Regions from separate parts of the Acetobacterium wieringae genome, predicted to be linked through region 1. Evidence: predicted binding sites of a transcription regulator. Region 1 holds the regulator's gene; the other holds the start of a gene.
The links. The regulator Rex, encoded in region 1, represses fermentation and respiration genes when NADH is low (regulators of the CRP and FNR family bind a similar motif). The targets are predictions, from matches to a motif close to ATTGTTAANNNNTTAACAAT.

Region 1 (7,620 bases):
AAGGGTTCTTTCAACCATTTCCCGTAGCAACCTGATTGACTTTAGCCGGAAAAAAGTGATTCTGGTCGACCACAACGAACGCAACCAGTCGATCGTTGGCGTTGAAGAAGCTGAAATCATTGAAGTGATTGACCATCATCGGGTCGCTGAAATCCAAACTGCTACACCACTGTATCTGCGAATTGAACCAGTTGGCTGCACCGCCACCATTGTCGCCAAAATGTACCATGAGCATCAGGTTGCCATCCCCAAAGATATGGCCGGACTGATGCTCAGCGCAATTATCTCGGATACGCTGCTTTTTAATTCTCCCACCTGCACTGAAGAAGACCGGGTTATTGCCCTGGAATTAGGGAAAATTTTGAATCTCGATGTTAAGAGTTACGGCGAAAAAATGTTAGTGGCTGGCAGTAATTTAAAAGAAATGCACCCCTTTGAAATTATCTCCACCGATCGGAAGCTATTCACCATGGGAGCCTATAAAATTGGGGTTTCACAAATCAATACTGGAGATTTCCGGGGTATCTTTGACAAGCTGGATGGGGTTCTGCTGGAAATGAATAAATTGTGTGAAGAAGAGAGCCTGGATCTGGCGATTTTAATGGTTACCGATATTATATTGGGAGGCTCCGAACTGATCATCGCTGGTGAGGCTAAAAACCTTGCTCAACTGGCTTTTGGCTTTCAGCCGGGAGAATTCAGTAAATACATGAATGGCGTTTTCTCCCGAAAAAAACAGATTGTTCCGCCACTGATGAACGCTTCGGCTTATTAAATGCAAATCCAAACATTGGTGAGAAAGATGCAAAAGAACGAATCCAAAAATCATATCGGCCTGCGGCTGGTGATCATCCTCCTGGTCTCAGGTTTGCTATCGCTTTTATTGACTGGCTGCGTTGAAAAAGAACTGATCAATGATCCCGCAACTGGTTCAATTTTTTCGGCAGATATTTCTGGCGCCCTGATCGATGGTCAGTATTCCGCAAGCACAAAATATTATGACACTCGGGGCTATGGCCAACAATTGAACATTTTAATAAAAAACGGCCTAATTACACGGGTAACCTTAAACGAAATCGACAAAAACAAGTCTGATCGCCTGTCTGTCGAGGGTTCTGACAAAACCTGGCCCAATCTGGCTGTGGCAAATTTAAGTGCTCTCTATCTCCGCCTTTATAGCGAATTGCTGATGTCGCAAAATCCTGATGAAACTGACGCTATATCCGGTGCGACACAAACATCCGAAAAATTTATCAGTTTGTCCAAGGCAATTCTGGATCTGGCCAGCAAAGGTGATCATGAACCAATAAAAATTGACACCCTCGATACTTATTCAATCACCAGCAACCCCGACCATGATGGCTATCAGGGATTTCTTCAGGCAACCTTTAACGGATCAACGCTCGTCACTCTGAGTTACGATGAAATTATAACCGAAGACGGAAAATCAAAACGCAAATCAACTGATCCTCCTGCCAATACGGACTTTAATGCATTATTTGACACAATAACTGAGACGGCACTTAGCAGTCAGTCTCTGGAAAGTCCATTTCCAGCCAATGAAGCATCTCCAGAAAAAGTCAAATACGGAGAATGTCTACGACTCTTAAGAGAAGCAAGAGCGCCTTTTTGATGCTTTATCCCTTTAAGATTTATTCCTTTAATTCAACCGTAAATCTTGACAAATGTTAAAGACGTGGTATAATTACGCTATAGGCAGTGCATTTATGCCAACAATTCTAAACTGAAAGAAGGTGAAAAAATGGAAAACAATACTTTTGGCAGCCGATTAAAAGCGTTGCGGATTTCAAAACGATTAACACAGGAGAATTTTGCCAATCTTTTCTATCTAAATAAAAGCTCTATCTCCAAGTATGAAAAAGATAAAAACTTACCTGAAAACCAATTACTGATAAAAATTGCAGATTTCTTTGAAGTTTCTGTGGACTATTTATTATGTAGAACCGATCAGCCAAAGCTTTTACCAAGCAACCCGAAACCGATGACATGTGAAGAATTTTTGAAATCTTACGTTTTTTCCAACGAAGAAGTGGATTCTTTTTCTTCGTACTTCTCTTTCCCGGAAAGCTATAAGCAAGAGGTTCTGGATTTTATTAATTTTAAGAGCTCCAGTGGGAAGTAAATCAAAAACTACGAAAATCATGTTTAAATAACTTGTTATAAAACAAAAGAAACACAAAGAAAGTGTTTCTTTTTTAATTCACCGATATATCCGCAGTTGTGTTTTCTTTTTTGAGCAAAATATAAAGAGCCTGATTAAAGAAAATCAAACTCTTCCCATACTCTACAACTAATCTTTTACTCACCCAGCAGATAAGTTAACGTGAATAAACTATCTGTAATGTTAACATTCTCAACCACTACATCACTGGGAACATCCAAATCCAATGGGCTAAAATTGAGGATACCTTTCACACCCAGTTCTGTAATCCGGGTTGCAACTTTCTGACCGACTTCCCGGGGCACACACAAAATGGCGATGTCAATTTCATTCGCTTTGACAAATTCATCAAGTTCATCCATATGTTTTACTACTACACTGCCAACGACTGTACCTACAGTCAATGGATCAACATCGAAGACGCCTTTTAAAATCACACCTTCCCGCTTAAATCGTTCGTAGTTTGCGATGGCATGACCCATATTCCCGCCACCAATGATAATACAATTATATTCACTATCAAGACCCAAAATTTCCTTGATAGCCTCCTTTAATTCTCCCACATTATAGCCGTACCCCTGTTGTCCATACCCCCCGAAAGAATTCAAATCCTGTCTAATTTGAGAAGCTGTCAGACCCATCAGACTTGCTAATTCCCGGGATGATATTTTTTCGATATCATTGAGTTGTAAATCACTTAAATATTGATAATATTTCGGTAACCGTTTTACGACGGTCATTGATACTTTTTTTGAGAAGCGATGCATGATTACTTCTCCTTTCTTTCGGATAGTCAACTAATTATATCAATATGAACCAATTACGTCAAATTATTCATTTTAATTTGCCGTTTTTTTTGATAGAATAGTAAAAGTGAACTCAAATGACTGAACAAAAACGAAAACAGGTGAAATAATGTTAATCAATATCGAAAATTTGCATTTTAGTTATGGCATTCATGAAATTTTTAATAATCTTAATCTATCCATTAATGAAAAAAAACAAATCGGTCTGGTCGGCCGCAATGGTACCGGAAAATCGACGCTGCTTAAGCTGATTACTGGCGAACTGATCCCTGATACCGGACGAATCAGCAAAAAAAACGGACTAACCATCAGCTATTTATCTCAGGAGTCCACAATTGCCGAGAACACAACCCTACTCGAAATGCTCACTGATGTATTTAAACCGCTGATCGACATGGAAAAGCGAATCAAACAAATTGGCGCTGCCATTGCCGACAGCACCGGGGCAGAGCAGGAAAAACTGATGCTGGAGTTTGGGGAATTGCAAGAAAGTTTTGCCGAACAACACGGTTATGAATACCCCAGCCGAATTCGGGGTGTCATCAATGGCCTCGGTTTTAAGCCCGAAGATCAAACTAAAGCCTTCTCGATGCTTAGCGGCGGTGAAAAAACCCGTGCTACGTTGGGCCAGATCCTACTTCAGGAACCGGAACTGCTCTTATTGGATGAGCCCACCAACTACCTCGATATCGATGCCCTGCAGTGGTTGGAACAATATCTTAAAAATTACCCCGGTACTTTTGTCATCGTGTCTCATGACCGCTATTTTATCGATAAAGTCTGTACTTCAATTATCGAAGTATCCCAGAAAAACATCAAAGAATATCAAGGCAATTATACCCAGTATGCACTAAAAAAGCGACAGGATATGATGGAACAAAATCATCAGTATCAACAACAACTTAAAGAAATCAAACACCAGCAGGAAGTCATCGACCGGTTCCGGGCTTATAACTCCATCAAAAGCTCAAAACGGGCTTCAAGCCGGGAAAAAGCCCTCAGTAAGATTGAGTTGCTCGACAAGGTCGAAACTGCTCATAACAGCCATTTCAGCTTTGTCCCCCGGGTTAAAAGCGGCAATGACGTTTTGGCGGTGACAGGGATTAAAAAATCCTTTGGCGATCGTCTGCTTTTTCAGAATATGAATTTTGAAATTCATCGCGGTGATAAAATCGGCATCATTGGACCCAATGGTGCCGGAAAAACAACCCTTTTTCGCATTTTGCAGAAAAAGTTGGTCGCCGATGCCGGCGAAATCCGACTGGGTCAGAAGGTCCATATCGGTTATTTCGATCAGGAACATCAGGCTCTGAAGCAATTCTACAATGAAAATCTGCTGGAAGCCCTGTGGGATGTCGATTCGAAACTGACTGAAGGCGAATTGCGCAATATCCTGGCGGCCTTTTTATTTGTCGGCGATGAGGTCTTTAAACCGATTGGCACCCTATCTGGCGGTGAAAAGGCCCGGTTGCTGTTGGCCCGCTTGATGATTTCTCAGTCCAACTTCTTATTGATGGATGAGCCGACCAATCACATTGACATGGACACCAAAGAAATCCTTGAAAATGCCTTGAGCCAATATGAGGGCACCTTACTGTTTATCTCCCATGACCGGTATTTTTTAAATCGAATTTCAACCCAGATCTACCAGTTCTCAGCTGATGGGATGGAAATCCATCTGGGCAACTATGATGACTATTTAAAACAAAAGGCGGATGCTTCCGCCCGGGCAGCTGTTCTGGCCGAAGAGAATAAAACAATTGTAACCAAAACACAGCAGCGAACGGATCGCAAAAAGCAAAAAGAAGAAGAAGCCCGTATTCGGCTCTTGAAGAAGCAGGTTAAGGAAATTGAAGAAACCATACTAGTGACTGAACAGAAAATCGAATCCATTGAAACTGCCATGTGTGCTCCGGATTTCTATGATAACCTGGCTTTGGCAGCTGAGATCAATCTGTCCTATGAAGCACTCAAACAGCAATTATCTGAGTTAACGGATTCCTGGGAAGTCGCCTTACTGGCTCTGGAAACCGAGTAACAATCGTTTAATAAAGCAATAATATATTATTGGAGGAAGAAATGGAACTGACTAAAAATGAAAAAAAGGTATTAAATACCCTGTTTAAAGAAGTGAAAGGAACCACCCGCAACACCATGCTGGTTGCCCTTTATGCTGCCAAACCGATCGATGATGAATCTCCCGATGCCCAAGCCCTGATCACTTTAATCAATGGTCTCATTATCAAACTGGCAGAGCTGGAACAACCGGAGATGGAAGTGCTATTCGCCGGGATCCCCTACAATGTCGACTAAATGCTTCTAAAACCGCAATTAAAAAGGCAGCCTCGCGAGAGACTGCCTTTTTGGTTGCTTATATTAATTATTTTAGTTTATCTACTGATGCAGCCGGAGGCTTACATCATTGGCATTCCGCCCATGCCACCTGGCATTCCGCCCATACTGGCATCTTCGCTTGGAAGATCAGCAACCGCTACTTCAGTGGTTAAGAACATTGCCGAAACACTGGCGGCATTTTGAATCGCTGAACGGGTAACCTTGGTCGGGTCAATAATGCCCGCTTTGAACATATCAACAAATTCGCCTTTAGAAGCATCATAGCCAACGCCAACAGCTTTACCAGCCATTTGTGAAACAATAACCGATCCTTCAAGACCAGCATTTTCAGCAATTTGTCGCATTGGTTCTTCAATCGCCCGACGGATGATACCAGCGCCGGTTTTTTCGTCGCCTTCCAGGGTTTCAATTAAAGCGTCAACCTTTGGAATCGCATTAATATAAGCGGTACCGCCACCGGATACAACGCCTTCTTCAACCGCTGCCCGAGTCGCATTTAATGCATCTTCGATACGGTATTTGATTTCTTTCAGTTCAGTTTCAGTGGCTGCACCAACTTGGATAACTGCTACGCCGCCGGATAATTTAGCCAAACGTTCCTGAAGTTTTTCTTTATCATATTCGGAAGAAGTTTCTGGAATCTGCGCTTTGATCTGACGGATTCGTTCTTCAACAGCCTCTTTATTTCCGCTACCTTCAACAATAATGGTATCTTCTTTGTCAACTTTTACCTGACGGGCACGGCCTAATTGTTCAATGGTTGTGGTTTTTAATTCTAAGCCTAATTCGTCCGAGATCACTTCTCCACCAGTTAATGCGGCAATATCAGCCAGCATTGCTTTACGACGATCGCCAAAGCCAGGAGCTTTTACTGCGACACAGTTAAAGGTTCCCCGTAATTTATTAACAACCAATGTTGCCAGAGCTTCTCCTTCTACATCTTCAGCAATGATTAACAGCTTGCTGCCGGTTTGAACAATTTGTTCTAAAACTGGTAAAATTTCCTGGATGTTGGAGATTTTTTTGTCGGTGATTAAGATATAGGGATTATCCAGGATGGCAACCATTTTTTCGGTGTCAGTGACCATATAAGCTGATAAGTAGCCCCGGTCGAATTGCATCCCTTCGGTAAATTCCAGTTCAGTACCCATTCCTTTGCCTTCTTCAACGGTGATAACGCCGTCATCACCGACTTTGTCCATCGCTTCGGAAATCAGTTTTCCAATTTCGGCATCGGCTGCCGAAATGGATGCAACCTGAGCGATTGCTTCTTTGCTTTCAATTTTTTTACTGTTTGCTTTTAATTCTTCGACAACAGTCGCAACTGCTTTTTCAATCCCTTTTTTAAGAACCATTGGGTTTGCACCGGCAACAACGTTACGGTTACCTTCACGAACAATTGCCTGAGCCAATAAAGTAGCTGTGGTTGTTCCGTCCCCTGCGACGTCATTTGTTTTAGTAGCAACTTCCTTAACCAGTTGAGCACCCATGTTTTCAAAGGCATCTTCCAGCTCAATTTCTTTGGCAATGGTTACCCCATCATTGGTGATAGTTGGTGAACCGTATGATTTAGCTAAAATAACATTTCTTCCTTTTGGTCCTAATGTCACCTTAACAGTATTTGCTAATTTATCTACACCAGTGATCAGAGATGCTCTGGCGTCTTCACGAAATTTAATCTCTTTAGCCATATTATTTTCCTCCTGTTTTTCTAAATTTTATTATTCTACAATTGCTAAAATATCAGCCTGACGGATGATTAAAAACTCTTCATCGCCAATTTTTACTTCATTGCCGGAATATTTGGAATAGATAACTTCATCATCTACCTTAACATCCAATGGCACCTTTTTACCATCGATAATTTCGCCAGTTCCGACAGCCACTACTTTACCCTGCTGTGGTTTTTCCTGGGCTGATCCTGGTAAAACAATTCCACCAACAGTTTTTACTTCTTCAGCTTTAACTTTAATTACTACTTTGTCACCTAAAGGTCTTAAACTCATTTTTTCCTCCATTTGATTATATTGGGTACGCTGTACCTTTTATTTCATTTATTAGCACTCATTCATCTTGAGTGCTAATAGTATTTTAAATGATTTGCAGATTGATTGCAAGTATTTTTTCCCTTTTCGTTCATCTTAATTTTTTTTAAGATTGTTTTAATTTTTAAAGATGGTACACTTCTCTTTATATAAACGTGTCTACCCTTTTGTCGACAGGCCGTATTTCCTGTCTGCCTTTATTGACGGGTTCCGATTTTTAAACCCGGAATGC
Region 2 (7,620 bases), 320 kb from region 1:
TATAATAGATTATTTGTTATATCTCGGAATTTCGTTCACATCAATTTCTTTATTGTTTTCCAGATTCATATAAGGCGAACGGGCAACCGTCACCCGGATTTCTTTTTGCGGTTTTCCCGGTGTTCCCCAGACAACCTTCAATTCTTTTCCTTCAACGGCATATTCCGGCTTGATAAAGGCCAGCGAAATCATCCGCTGATAGTAATAACTATTCAATCGACCGCTGGAAATACCAATTTCACGGCCGTCAGCCAGAACCTTATCAGCGTGGTAATACATCGAAAAACCGCTGTTGTAATACATATCCATCGGGCGGTCGTCCATGGTTTCAAAAGGTTCAACGTCCTGACCTCTGAACTGTGAAGCAAAGATTTCGCCCAGGTCATCGGGATTCCATTCCAGGGTCACCATGGTTCTGGTCGGGTTTTTGGCAATTTCTTCCAATGCCGCCTTGCCCGGGAAGTCATGATCAAACTTGATCAGATATTCCCAGCCGACATCATAGGGGGTGACAAAACGGGTCGTTAAATCATCACCCACGCTGCCAACCAGGGCTCTATTCAGATTAAAAAAGCCTTCCATCGGTCTTGCGGCCATATACTCTTTTAGGCCTTCCGTTTCAAACCAGGGCAATGGATAATGCATATTGATATTCGGGAAACCGGCTTCAGTATGGTTCATGGTATAACCAACCTGTCCCAGCTTTTTGGCGTCAAAGGTTTTAGCCACTTCCCAGATACAGTCATAAACCGCTTCTGAATTTTTCGTATCGCCATGAATTTCGTAGCCCAGGGTGCCGGCCATGCCCAGTCTGAGAATGCGTACATCGATCCCGGCAATTTTTGCCATCCGATGTTTGGTAAAGGCTATATCATGGAGATCGCTTTGAGAAGCCTGTTCCAGAATTTCCAGAGATTTTGGTCCAGCCAGCTGGAAGAAAAACTCTTTACCCGACAAATCAACGCCTTCAACATCCATCTCAGTAACCGATACATAATATCCCACCACCGGGTTAAGCCAGTAGGTTCGGAAGTGATTTTCGGCAATCATCATGACTACTCCGTCAGTCAGAATGAAACCCTGGTCATTACATAGAACGGCATGGCGGATGCTGCCTGGTTTCATCTTTAAAAAGCTGTTGATGCAGATGGAGGTCAGGAATTTTGCCGCATCCGGTCCTTTAACATCATAAATTGGTGAACTATTCAATGTTGTCCCAAACCAGGCGGTAGATTTTGATGCCAAAATTTCATTTTTATACCCGGTGTACTCATAAGGTATCAGATTCCCTCCCTGGTTAAACAGCGTAAACGCATCGCGATTAATTGAATTTAACATTTTATTTCTCCTTTTGATTAAGAAGTGATAATGAAATCCTTCTCAATATTTATTTGTCCTTATTATATTTAACTTGCACTTTAAAGTCATTGTCCATATAATAAAAAAATAATCATTATTATTATACAAACTTGTATAAGATGAAAGGAGTTCCTGATGAAACTGAGCATTGATATTGTATTTGAACAGCTCGCCTGGCCGGACGCTGCATTAATTTCAGGCAAAACCATTCAATTAAACCTCTCCGGAATCCGCTTTTATCGCCCTGAGGGTGGTTGTGACCTGAGTGAGGAATTGCTCTATCTCAGCGATGCAAAACAATTAGCTGACCTGCAATCGCCAAAATCATTGTCCTTTATCTGTCTGGGTCCGATTGACGAAGCCCTGCTCGACCCCCATTGGTCGGTTATCATCATACCTTCGCAAACCGATGCCGGTGAGCTGTTTGACGCGGTTCAGGCGATTTTTGACCGCTATCAACGATGGCTGGAACACATTAACGAAGCGATTTTTAACGGCCAGACGCTCCAGGCCATCCTGGACGAAGCCTGCCGGTATCTTAAAAACCCGGCGGCCTTGTTTGACGATTCCCAGGGGCTGCTGATGCGCACCAGTAACATGAATCTGGATAAATTGGATGCGATCTGGGCTCACGTTCTGGAAAAAGGCTATTCTTTAAAAGAGGTTGACAGTATCAATCTCAGCGAAAAGTTCAGAACCCAGCACCAGCCCTTTTATTATCAGTCCCCGGATACGTTTGGAAACATCAAACGCCTGATTGCGCCGATTCTTGTCAATGGCCAGCTGTTCGGATCACTGGCGATGACGGAACTGATCAGTCCGCTGACAAAGTCCGAATATGCCAACCTGTGGCTGGCTCAGCAAATAATCGAAAATGCCCTAAAGGTGAATGACGAATTTTGCAAAAATCTGGAAACCCCCTGGTATCTCTACCGTTTGATTAAAGAAAAATACGTCGATCCCCATATCCTCGCCCATCATTTAGGTTTAAAAGACCGCAAGATCGCGGAACCTTATGCCTTATGGTGCTTTAGCCCTGCCGGAAAAATTATTGATTCGGATTTCAGCACTCAGGGTTACTCTAATCAGCTTTCCCGATTGTTTAAAGATCAGCTGATTTTTTTGTTTGAGTCACTGATTCTCGTCTGTGATTACAATCTCGAACCTGAAAATAAAAAACAGTTCCATGAGCTGATTCTGGATTTCTTAGCCAAACGCGAATTCAAAGCGACGAAGAGTATGGTTTTTAATGATATCTATGAAATTAATCTGGCCTATCTGCAGTGTCAGATAGCCAACGAATACGCCAATGATGCTGCTTGTGAAATTATCTGTTTTAATGACATTTATGCCGATCATATTTTAACGGTTCTTGATCGCCACACCAAACTCGATGTGCTCATTGTCCCCCAGCTTAAAAGCTTGAATCAGCAGGATCCCTATACCCACGAGTTGCTTTTATGTCTTAGAGCCTATATTGCCAACGGCAAAAACATTACCGCGGTACCGCTGATTCACTCAAGATCCATCGCCACACCGTGGTTTATCGTTTAAAAAACATTCAAAAGCTCACGGGTCTGAATTATGAGATGCTCCAGGACGACATGATGTTTCAATTGTTTTTGTCCTGTGGAATTTTATTGCGAAATGTACCGCAATAAGAAATCATTTGTATTCCTTTTATAAAGACAAACAAAAAACAGCATCTCCATTAATTGGATAATGCTGTTTTTTTCTTTTCTAACTTTGTTAATTTTCAGTTGAGGTTCGGCTACCAATCCGGTGATTTTCCAGATCCTCGAAGATTTCCCGGACTGATAATGGTTTTCTGCCAATCAGCATTTCTACATCCTTGGAGCAGGCGTTCATCTGTTCCAAGCGGATGGCCCGGCCAAAGGTCACCATCCCATCGGAACAGAAGGGAAAGTTCTTGGCTGTTTCGGCCCATTCACCTTCGGTATTTCTCGGCACACCAATAGAATCGAAGAAGGCGTACATCTCGTCGTCAGTCAATTCCTGATAGGTAACCGTTTTGCCGGTGACTTCGCTGCCGATTTTACAGAATTCGGTAATGGTCATCGCTTCCGGTCCACTGATATCGTAGATGGTATTGTTTTCGCCAGCCCCGGCCGCCACACAGGCAGCGACTTCGGCACAATCATCCCGTGAAATGAAGGCCATGTGCCCATTGCCCATGTTAGTGGCCATTACACCGTTTTCGGCGGCACTTTGTTCAAACACCGATACCATTGCCTCGGCATACTGGGAATCCCGTAAGATGATCCAGTCAATATCAAGGCTTTTCAGGTAAGCTTCGGTGATTTTATGATCTGAAACTTCATAGGTATCACAGTCTTCTTCGCCGGCACCGACAATGGAGGTATAAACAATTTTTTTCACACCCGCTTCAACGGCAGCATCAATCGCGTTCTTGTGAGCAGTTCTTCGGCGCTCACCAACAAAAGGCATAGAGATTAGCAGTAGTACCTCTCCCCCTGCAAAGGCTTTTAATAATGTCTCTTTATTAAATATATCCGCATATCGGGTCTCGACGCCCTGCTCTTGATACTGTTTAATCACATCTTTGTTTGGGGTTGTAAAGATCAGCTGGTCTTTCGGCACTTTTTTTAAAATACTGCGCGCAGAATAACCGCCAAAATTACCGTCTACACCGGTCATTATTATTTTTCCCATTAATTCGTTTCTCCTTGTTTGTTATTTATCTAACTAAGACAAGTATAACGAATCTCTGACCAAAAAGATAATTCAAAGAAGCAAAGATGATAATCAGGTTTACTTATGATGTTATATCAATAACGTCCGATATCCCGGGCAATGGTATAGGCGGTGGCATTGGCCGTATAAACATTTTTAGGTTCAACACAATCGCCAAGTTCAAAGAATAATGGTGCGCAGTTTCTCAATTCATTTGACTGGTCTCGCAGTGGTTTCTGCCCAAGCGCATAGATCACCGTGTCCGCTTCATAAAGGCTTTGTTTGCCAATTTCGTAGTGTTGATTCAAACTGGCCTGGGTCACAGCCGATACCAACATTCCTTTTGTAATGGTATCGCAGCATTGTTCTTCTGAAAATGAGTCACCAACAAACTCACCAATGACACCTTTTTCAGTGATCTCGACAGCTTTGGTTGAAGTCACTACCACGATTTGATACTTCAGGATTTCATTGTTAATGGCCATTGAATGAATGACATTGTTTGAAAAGTTCAAACGGTTGGACATTTCGATAATGGTCACTTTTTTCCCTAGCTGTGAAAGATAAATGGCCAGTTCAATCCCGGATAATCCGCCACCTAGAACAACTGCTTTTTCGCCAACTTTCTCGGCCTCCAGATATCCCGCATCTGCATCCATAACGTTTTTGCCGTTAATTCCAGGGATATTGGGCATCACTGCTTTTGCGCCCAAGGCAGCAATGATAACATCTGGTTTTAAGACTTTAGCTAATTCCGGCGTGACTTCGGTATTCATACGCAAATCAATTTCCGCTTCTTCTATCAGCGCACTTTGTGAATCCAGATATTGCTGCATATTCTGCTTGAAAGGCACTTTTTTCTCACAACGCAAAGCACCGCCTAATTCATTTGACTTTTCACAAAGAATAACTTCATGACCGTGTTCATAAGCAGTCAGAGCCGCTTGCATACCACCGATGCCGCCCCCGGCAATCAATACTTTTTTCTTCTTTTGAGGCAATACCTGATTGTATTTTACTTCCCGTTCAAAACCAATTTCTGGGTTGATTGCGCAAATGCTTGTTAACTTTGTGAAGTGCGCCGAGAAACATTCAAAGCAACGAATGCATTTGCGAATTTTTTTCTCCTGTCCCATTTGGGCTTTAATAGGGGTGTCCGGATCAGCCATCAATTGACGGCACAACATCACCACATCGGCTTTTCCTGAAGCAATGATCTCTTCCAACAGCTCCGGTTCAGCCAATGCACCTACCGTTGCAATTTTAGAATGACGGATGACTTTTTTCACTGCCGCCGCATATTTTACATTGGCACCGTCATCTAAAAACATACTGGGGGAAGTGATGGTAAACACCGAAGTTTCTTCGTGAGCGCCTACCGAAACGTTGATCAGATCCGCATGCCCATCTAATTGTTTGGCAATCTCAACGCCGTAGTCAATGTCATAACCGCCTTCAAAAAGCTCTGCTCCGCTGATCCGAACACAAACCGGAAAATCACGACCGCATTTTTTCTTGATATCGGCAATGGCCGCATTAACAAAGCGAGCCCGATTTTCCATGGAACCACCCCACTGATCCCGTCGGTTGTTATGGGGTCCAAGAAACTGGTTGAACATCCAGCCATGACCGGCATGGATAGTTACCATCCCAAAACCGCAGTGTTTGGCGGTTTGTGCCGCATCGCCAAATTTCTTGATGATTTCAAAAATAACTTCTTCCGGCATTTGGGGAATCTCCATCCCTAAACCATTAACCGAATCAAAGGCACCAAAAATCTCATTTCCCAGACCAAACTTGCTGTGATACGAATTTGCCCCACAGTGTTGGAGTTCAATATCGGCAACAGCGCCGTGTCTGCTGATACATTGAGAAAGTCTGTATAAAGGCGACAAAGCGGTGGGATCATCCAGTCTGATGGTCGGACCGATGGCACCTCTGGCATTATCAGCCATTGCTGAACCAATGCTGACGGTGGCCGCCTCCGCCCTGAGCCTTTCTTTCAAAATAAGCGATAAATTCATCCCCCGGATGCAATCGCTCGTCGGGATAGTATTCCAACCCAATTGGCGCTGCAAAAATCCGGTTTCTAAACTGTCTGTTTCCCAGTACTACTGGCGAAAATAATTGTTCAAATTTTTTCATTAAATCTCTGCCTTTCAAAATAAAATAATAGCATTCAACGCTTCTATCGTAATTAAAATTAACACTGTTGTCTAACGATTAAAAAGCCTGATGCTTATGCTAAAAATGCATAAGTACCAGGCTTTTGTGACCTCTTTAATTTTTGTCTCGCGCTGTATTGAGGAATGCGTTAAGACAAGGATTTTTATTCGCCTGATTCCAGGCAAATTCAATGTTATATTGATGATGCGTCTGATTAATTTTCAAAAACGTGATCGTCTGATATTTTTTCGTCAGCCCATCTGAATCAGGATAGAAAGAAATGCCCCTTCCCAATTCAGTTAACAGTAACTGGGTTTCAAACGAATCGACTTCAATGACTATCGGATCAAAACCATCCTGACGACAGCAATCCAGAATATAATCATAATGCTTCTGAAAGCTTTCCCTTTTGGGCACAATAATTTTCTCATTTCTAAGTTCAGTTGCTTCAATCGATTCTCGTCCTGCAAACCGATGAAATGGCCCCACACCAACTTTTACATTATATTGACAGACATTTAATGAATTGATTCCTTTTTCATCCTGCAGTTCTGCTTTAAAGACCGAAATAATATCCAAAGTGCCATCGTTGATTTGGGTCAGCAATTGTGCCGGTGTACTTTGTTGCAGAACGATTTCGACACTTTGATTTTTTTGCTGATATCGTTTTAATACTCCAGTCACATACTCAAAGCCCAGATCATTAGAAAAGCCCACTTTTAAGACATTGTTTTCTTTGTAACTTAAACGCACGCCATCTTCAACCGCTTTATCGTATAATTTCAGTATCGATTTCACACTGGTTAAATAATCGCTACCCGCTGGAGTGAGCTGAACTTTTGTGGTGCAACTTTCAAAAAGTGCAAAACCAATCTCTTTTTCCAATTGTTTGATGGCGCGACTGATGGTCGTTTGTGAAACAAACTGGCGTTTTCCAGCTTCAGTGAAATTTAAAGTTTCAGATAATGCGATAAAATACTCCAGGGTTTGTCGATTCAAGCACTTGCTCCCTCCTTACTCTTTTTAATAATCAATTGCATAAATTCATCAATGAGGGGATTATCATCATTCTTATTTCGGGCCATGCAAAATTCTGAATGATGATGGGTTTCGATCAGTTTTATCCGGTGAATCCCAGAAGCTTCGGTTAGCACTTCCTCAGAAATAATGGCAATTCCTTTATTGGCACTGACCAATAAAATCATCTCATCAAAATTATCAACCTCTTTAATAACATTCGGTTCAAAACCGTCCTGTTCGCAGCTCCTGAAAAAAGAGTCATGATACTTGGGTCCATAGGTTTTTGAAAAAATAATCAGCTTCTCAGATTTCAATTCATTGCCATAGATTTCATAACGATCGTGCCAGGGATGACTGGTC

Region 2: CHL1_RS05850 (NmrA family NAD(P)-binding protein) is a predicted target of Rex. The motif match lies at 4,071-4,090, and genes of this name have one in related genera.

The regions. Positions count from the first base shown of each region.
Region 1 is NZ_CP097897.1:1,503,154-1,510,773, reverse strand. Features, by position in the region: gene CHL1_RS07275 (putative manganese-dependent inorganic diphosphatase) at 1-775, shown strand, start outside; gene CHL1_RS07270 (FMN-binding protein) at 803-1,633, shown strand; gene CHL1_RS07265 (helix-turn-helix domain-containing protein) at 1,763-2,143, shown strand; gene CHL1_RS07260 (redox-sensing transcriptional repressor Rex) at 2,320-2,949, opposite strand; gene CHL1_RS07255 (ABC-F family ATP-binding cassette domain-containing protein) at 3,098-5,026, shown strand; gene CHL1_RS07250 (hypothetical protein) at 5,068-5,301, shown strand; gene groL (chaperonin GroEL) at 5,403-7,034, opposite strand; gene groES (co-chaperone GroES) at 7,065-7,349, opposite strand; gene tsaD (tRNA (adenosine(37)-N6)-threonylcarbamoyltransferase complex transferase subunit TsaD) at 7,586-7,620, opposite strand, start outside.
Region 2 is NZ_CP097897.1:1,186,623-1,194,242, reverse strand. Features, by position in the region: gene CHL1_RS05860 (aminomethyl transferase family protein) at 10-1,338, opposite strand; gene CHL1_RS05855 (CdaR family protein) at 1,495-2,913, shown strand; gene CHL1_RS18485 (helix-turn-helix domain-containing protein) at 2,883-3,020, shown strand; gene CHL1_RS05850 (NmrA family NAD(P)-binding protein) at 3,109-4,053, opposite strand; gene CHL1_RS05845 (oxidoreductase) at 4,170-6,098, opposite strand; gene CHL1_RS05840 (hypothetical protein) at 6,022-6,219, opposite strand; gene CHL1_RS05835 (LysR family transcriptional regulator) at 6,355-7,239, opposite strand; gene CHL1_RS05830 (LysR family transcriptional regulator) at 7,236-7,620, opposite strand, start outside.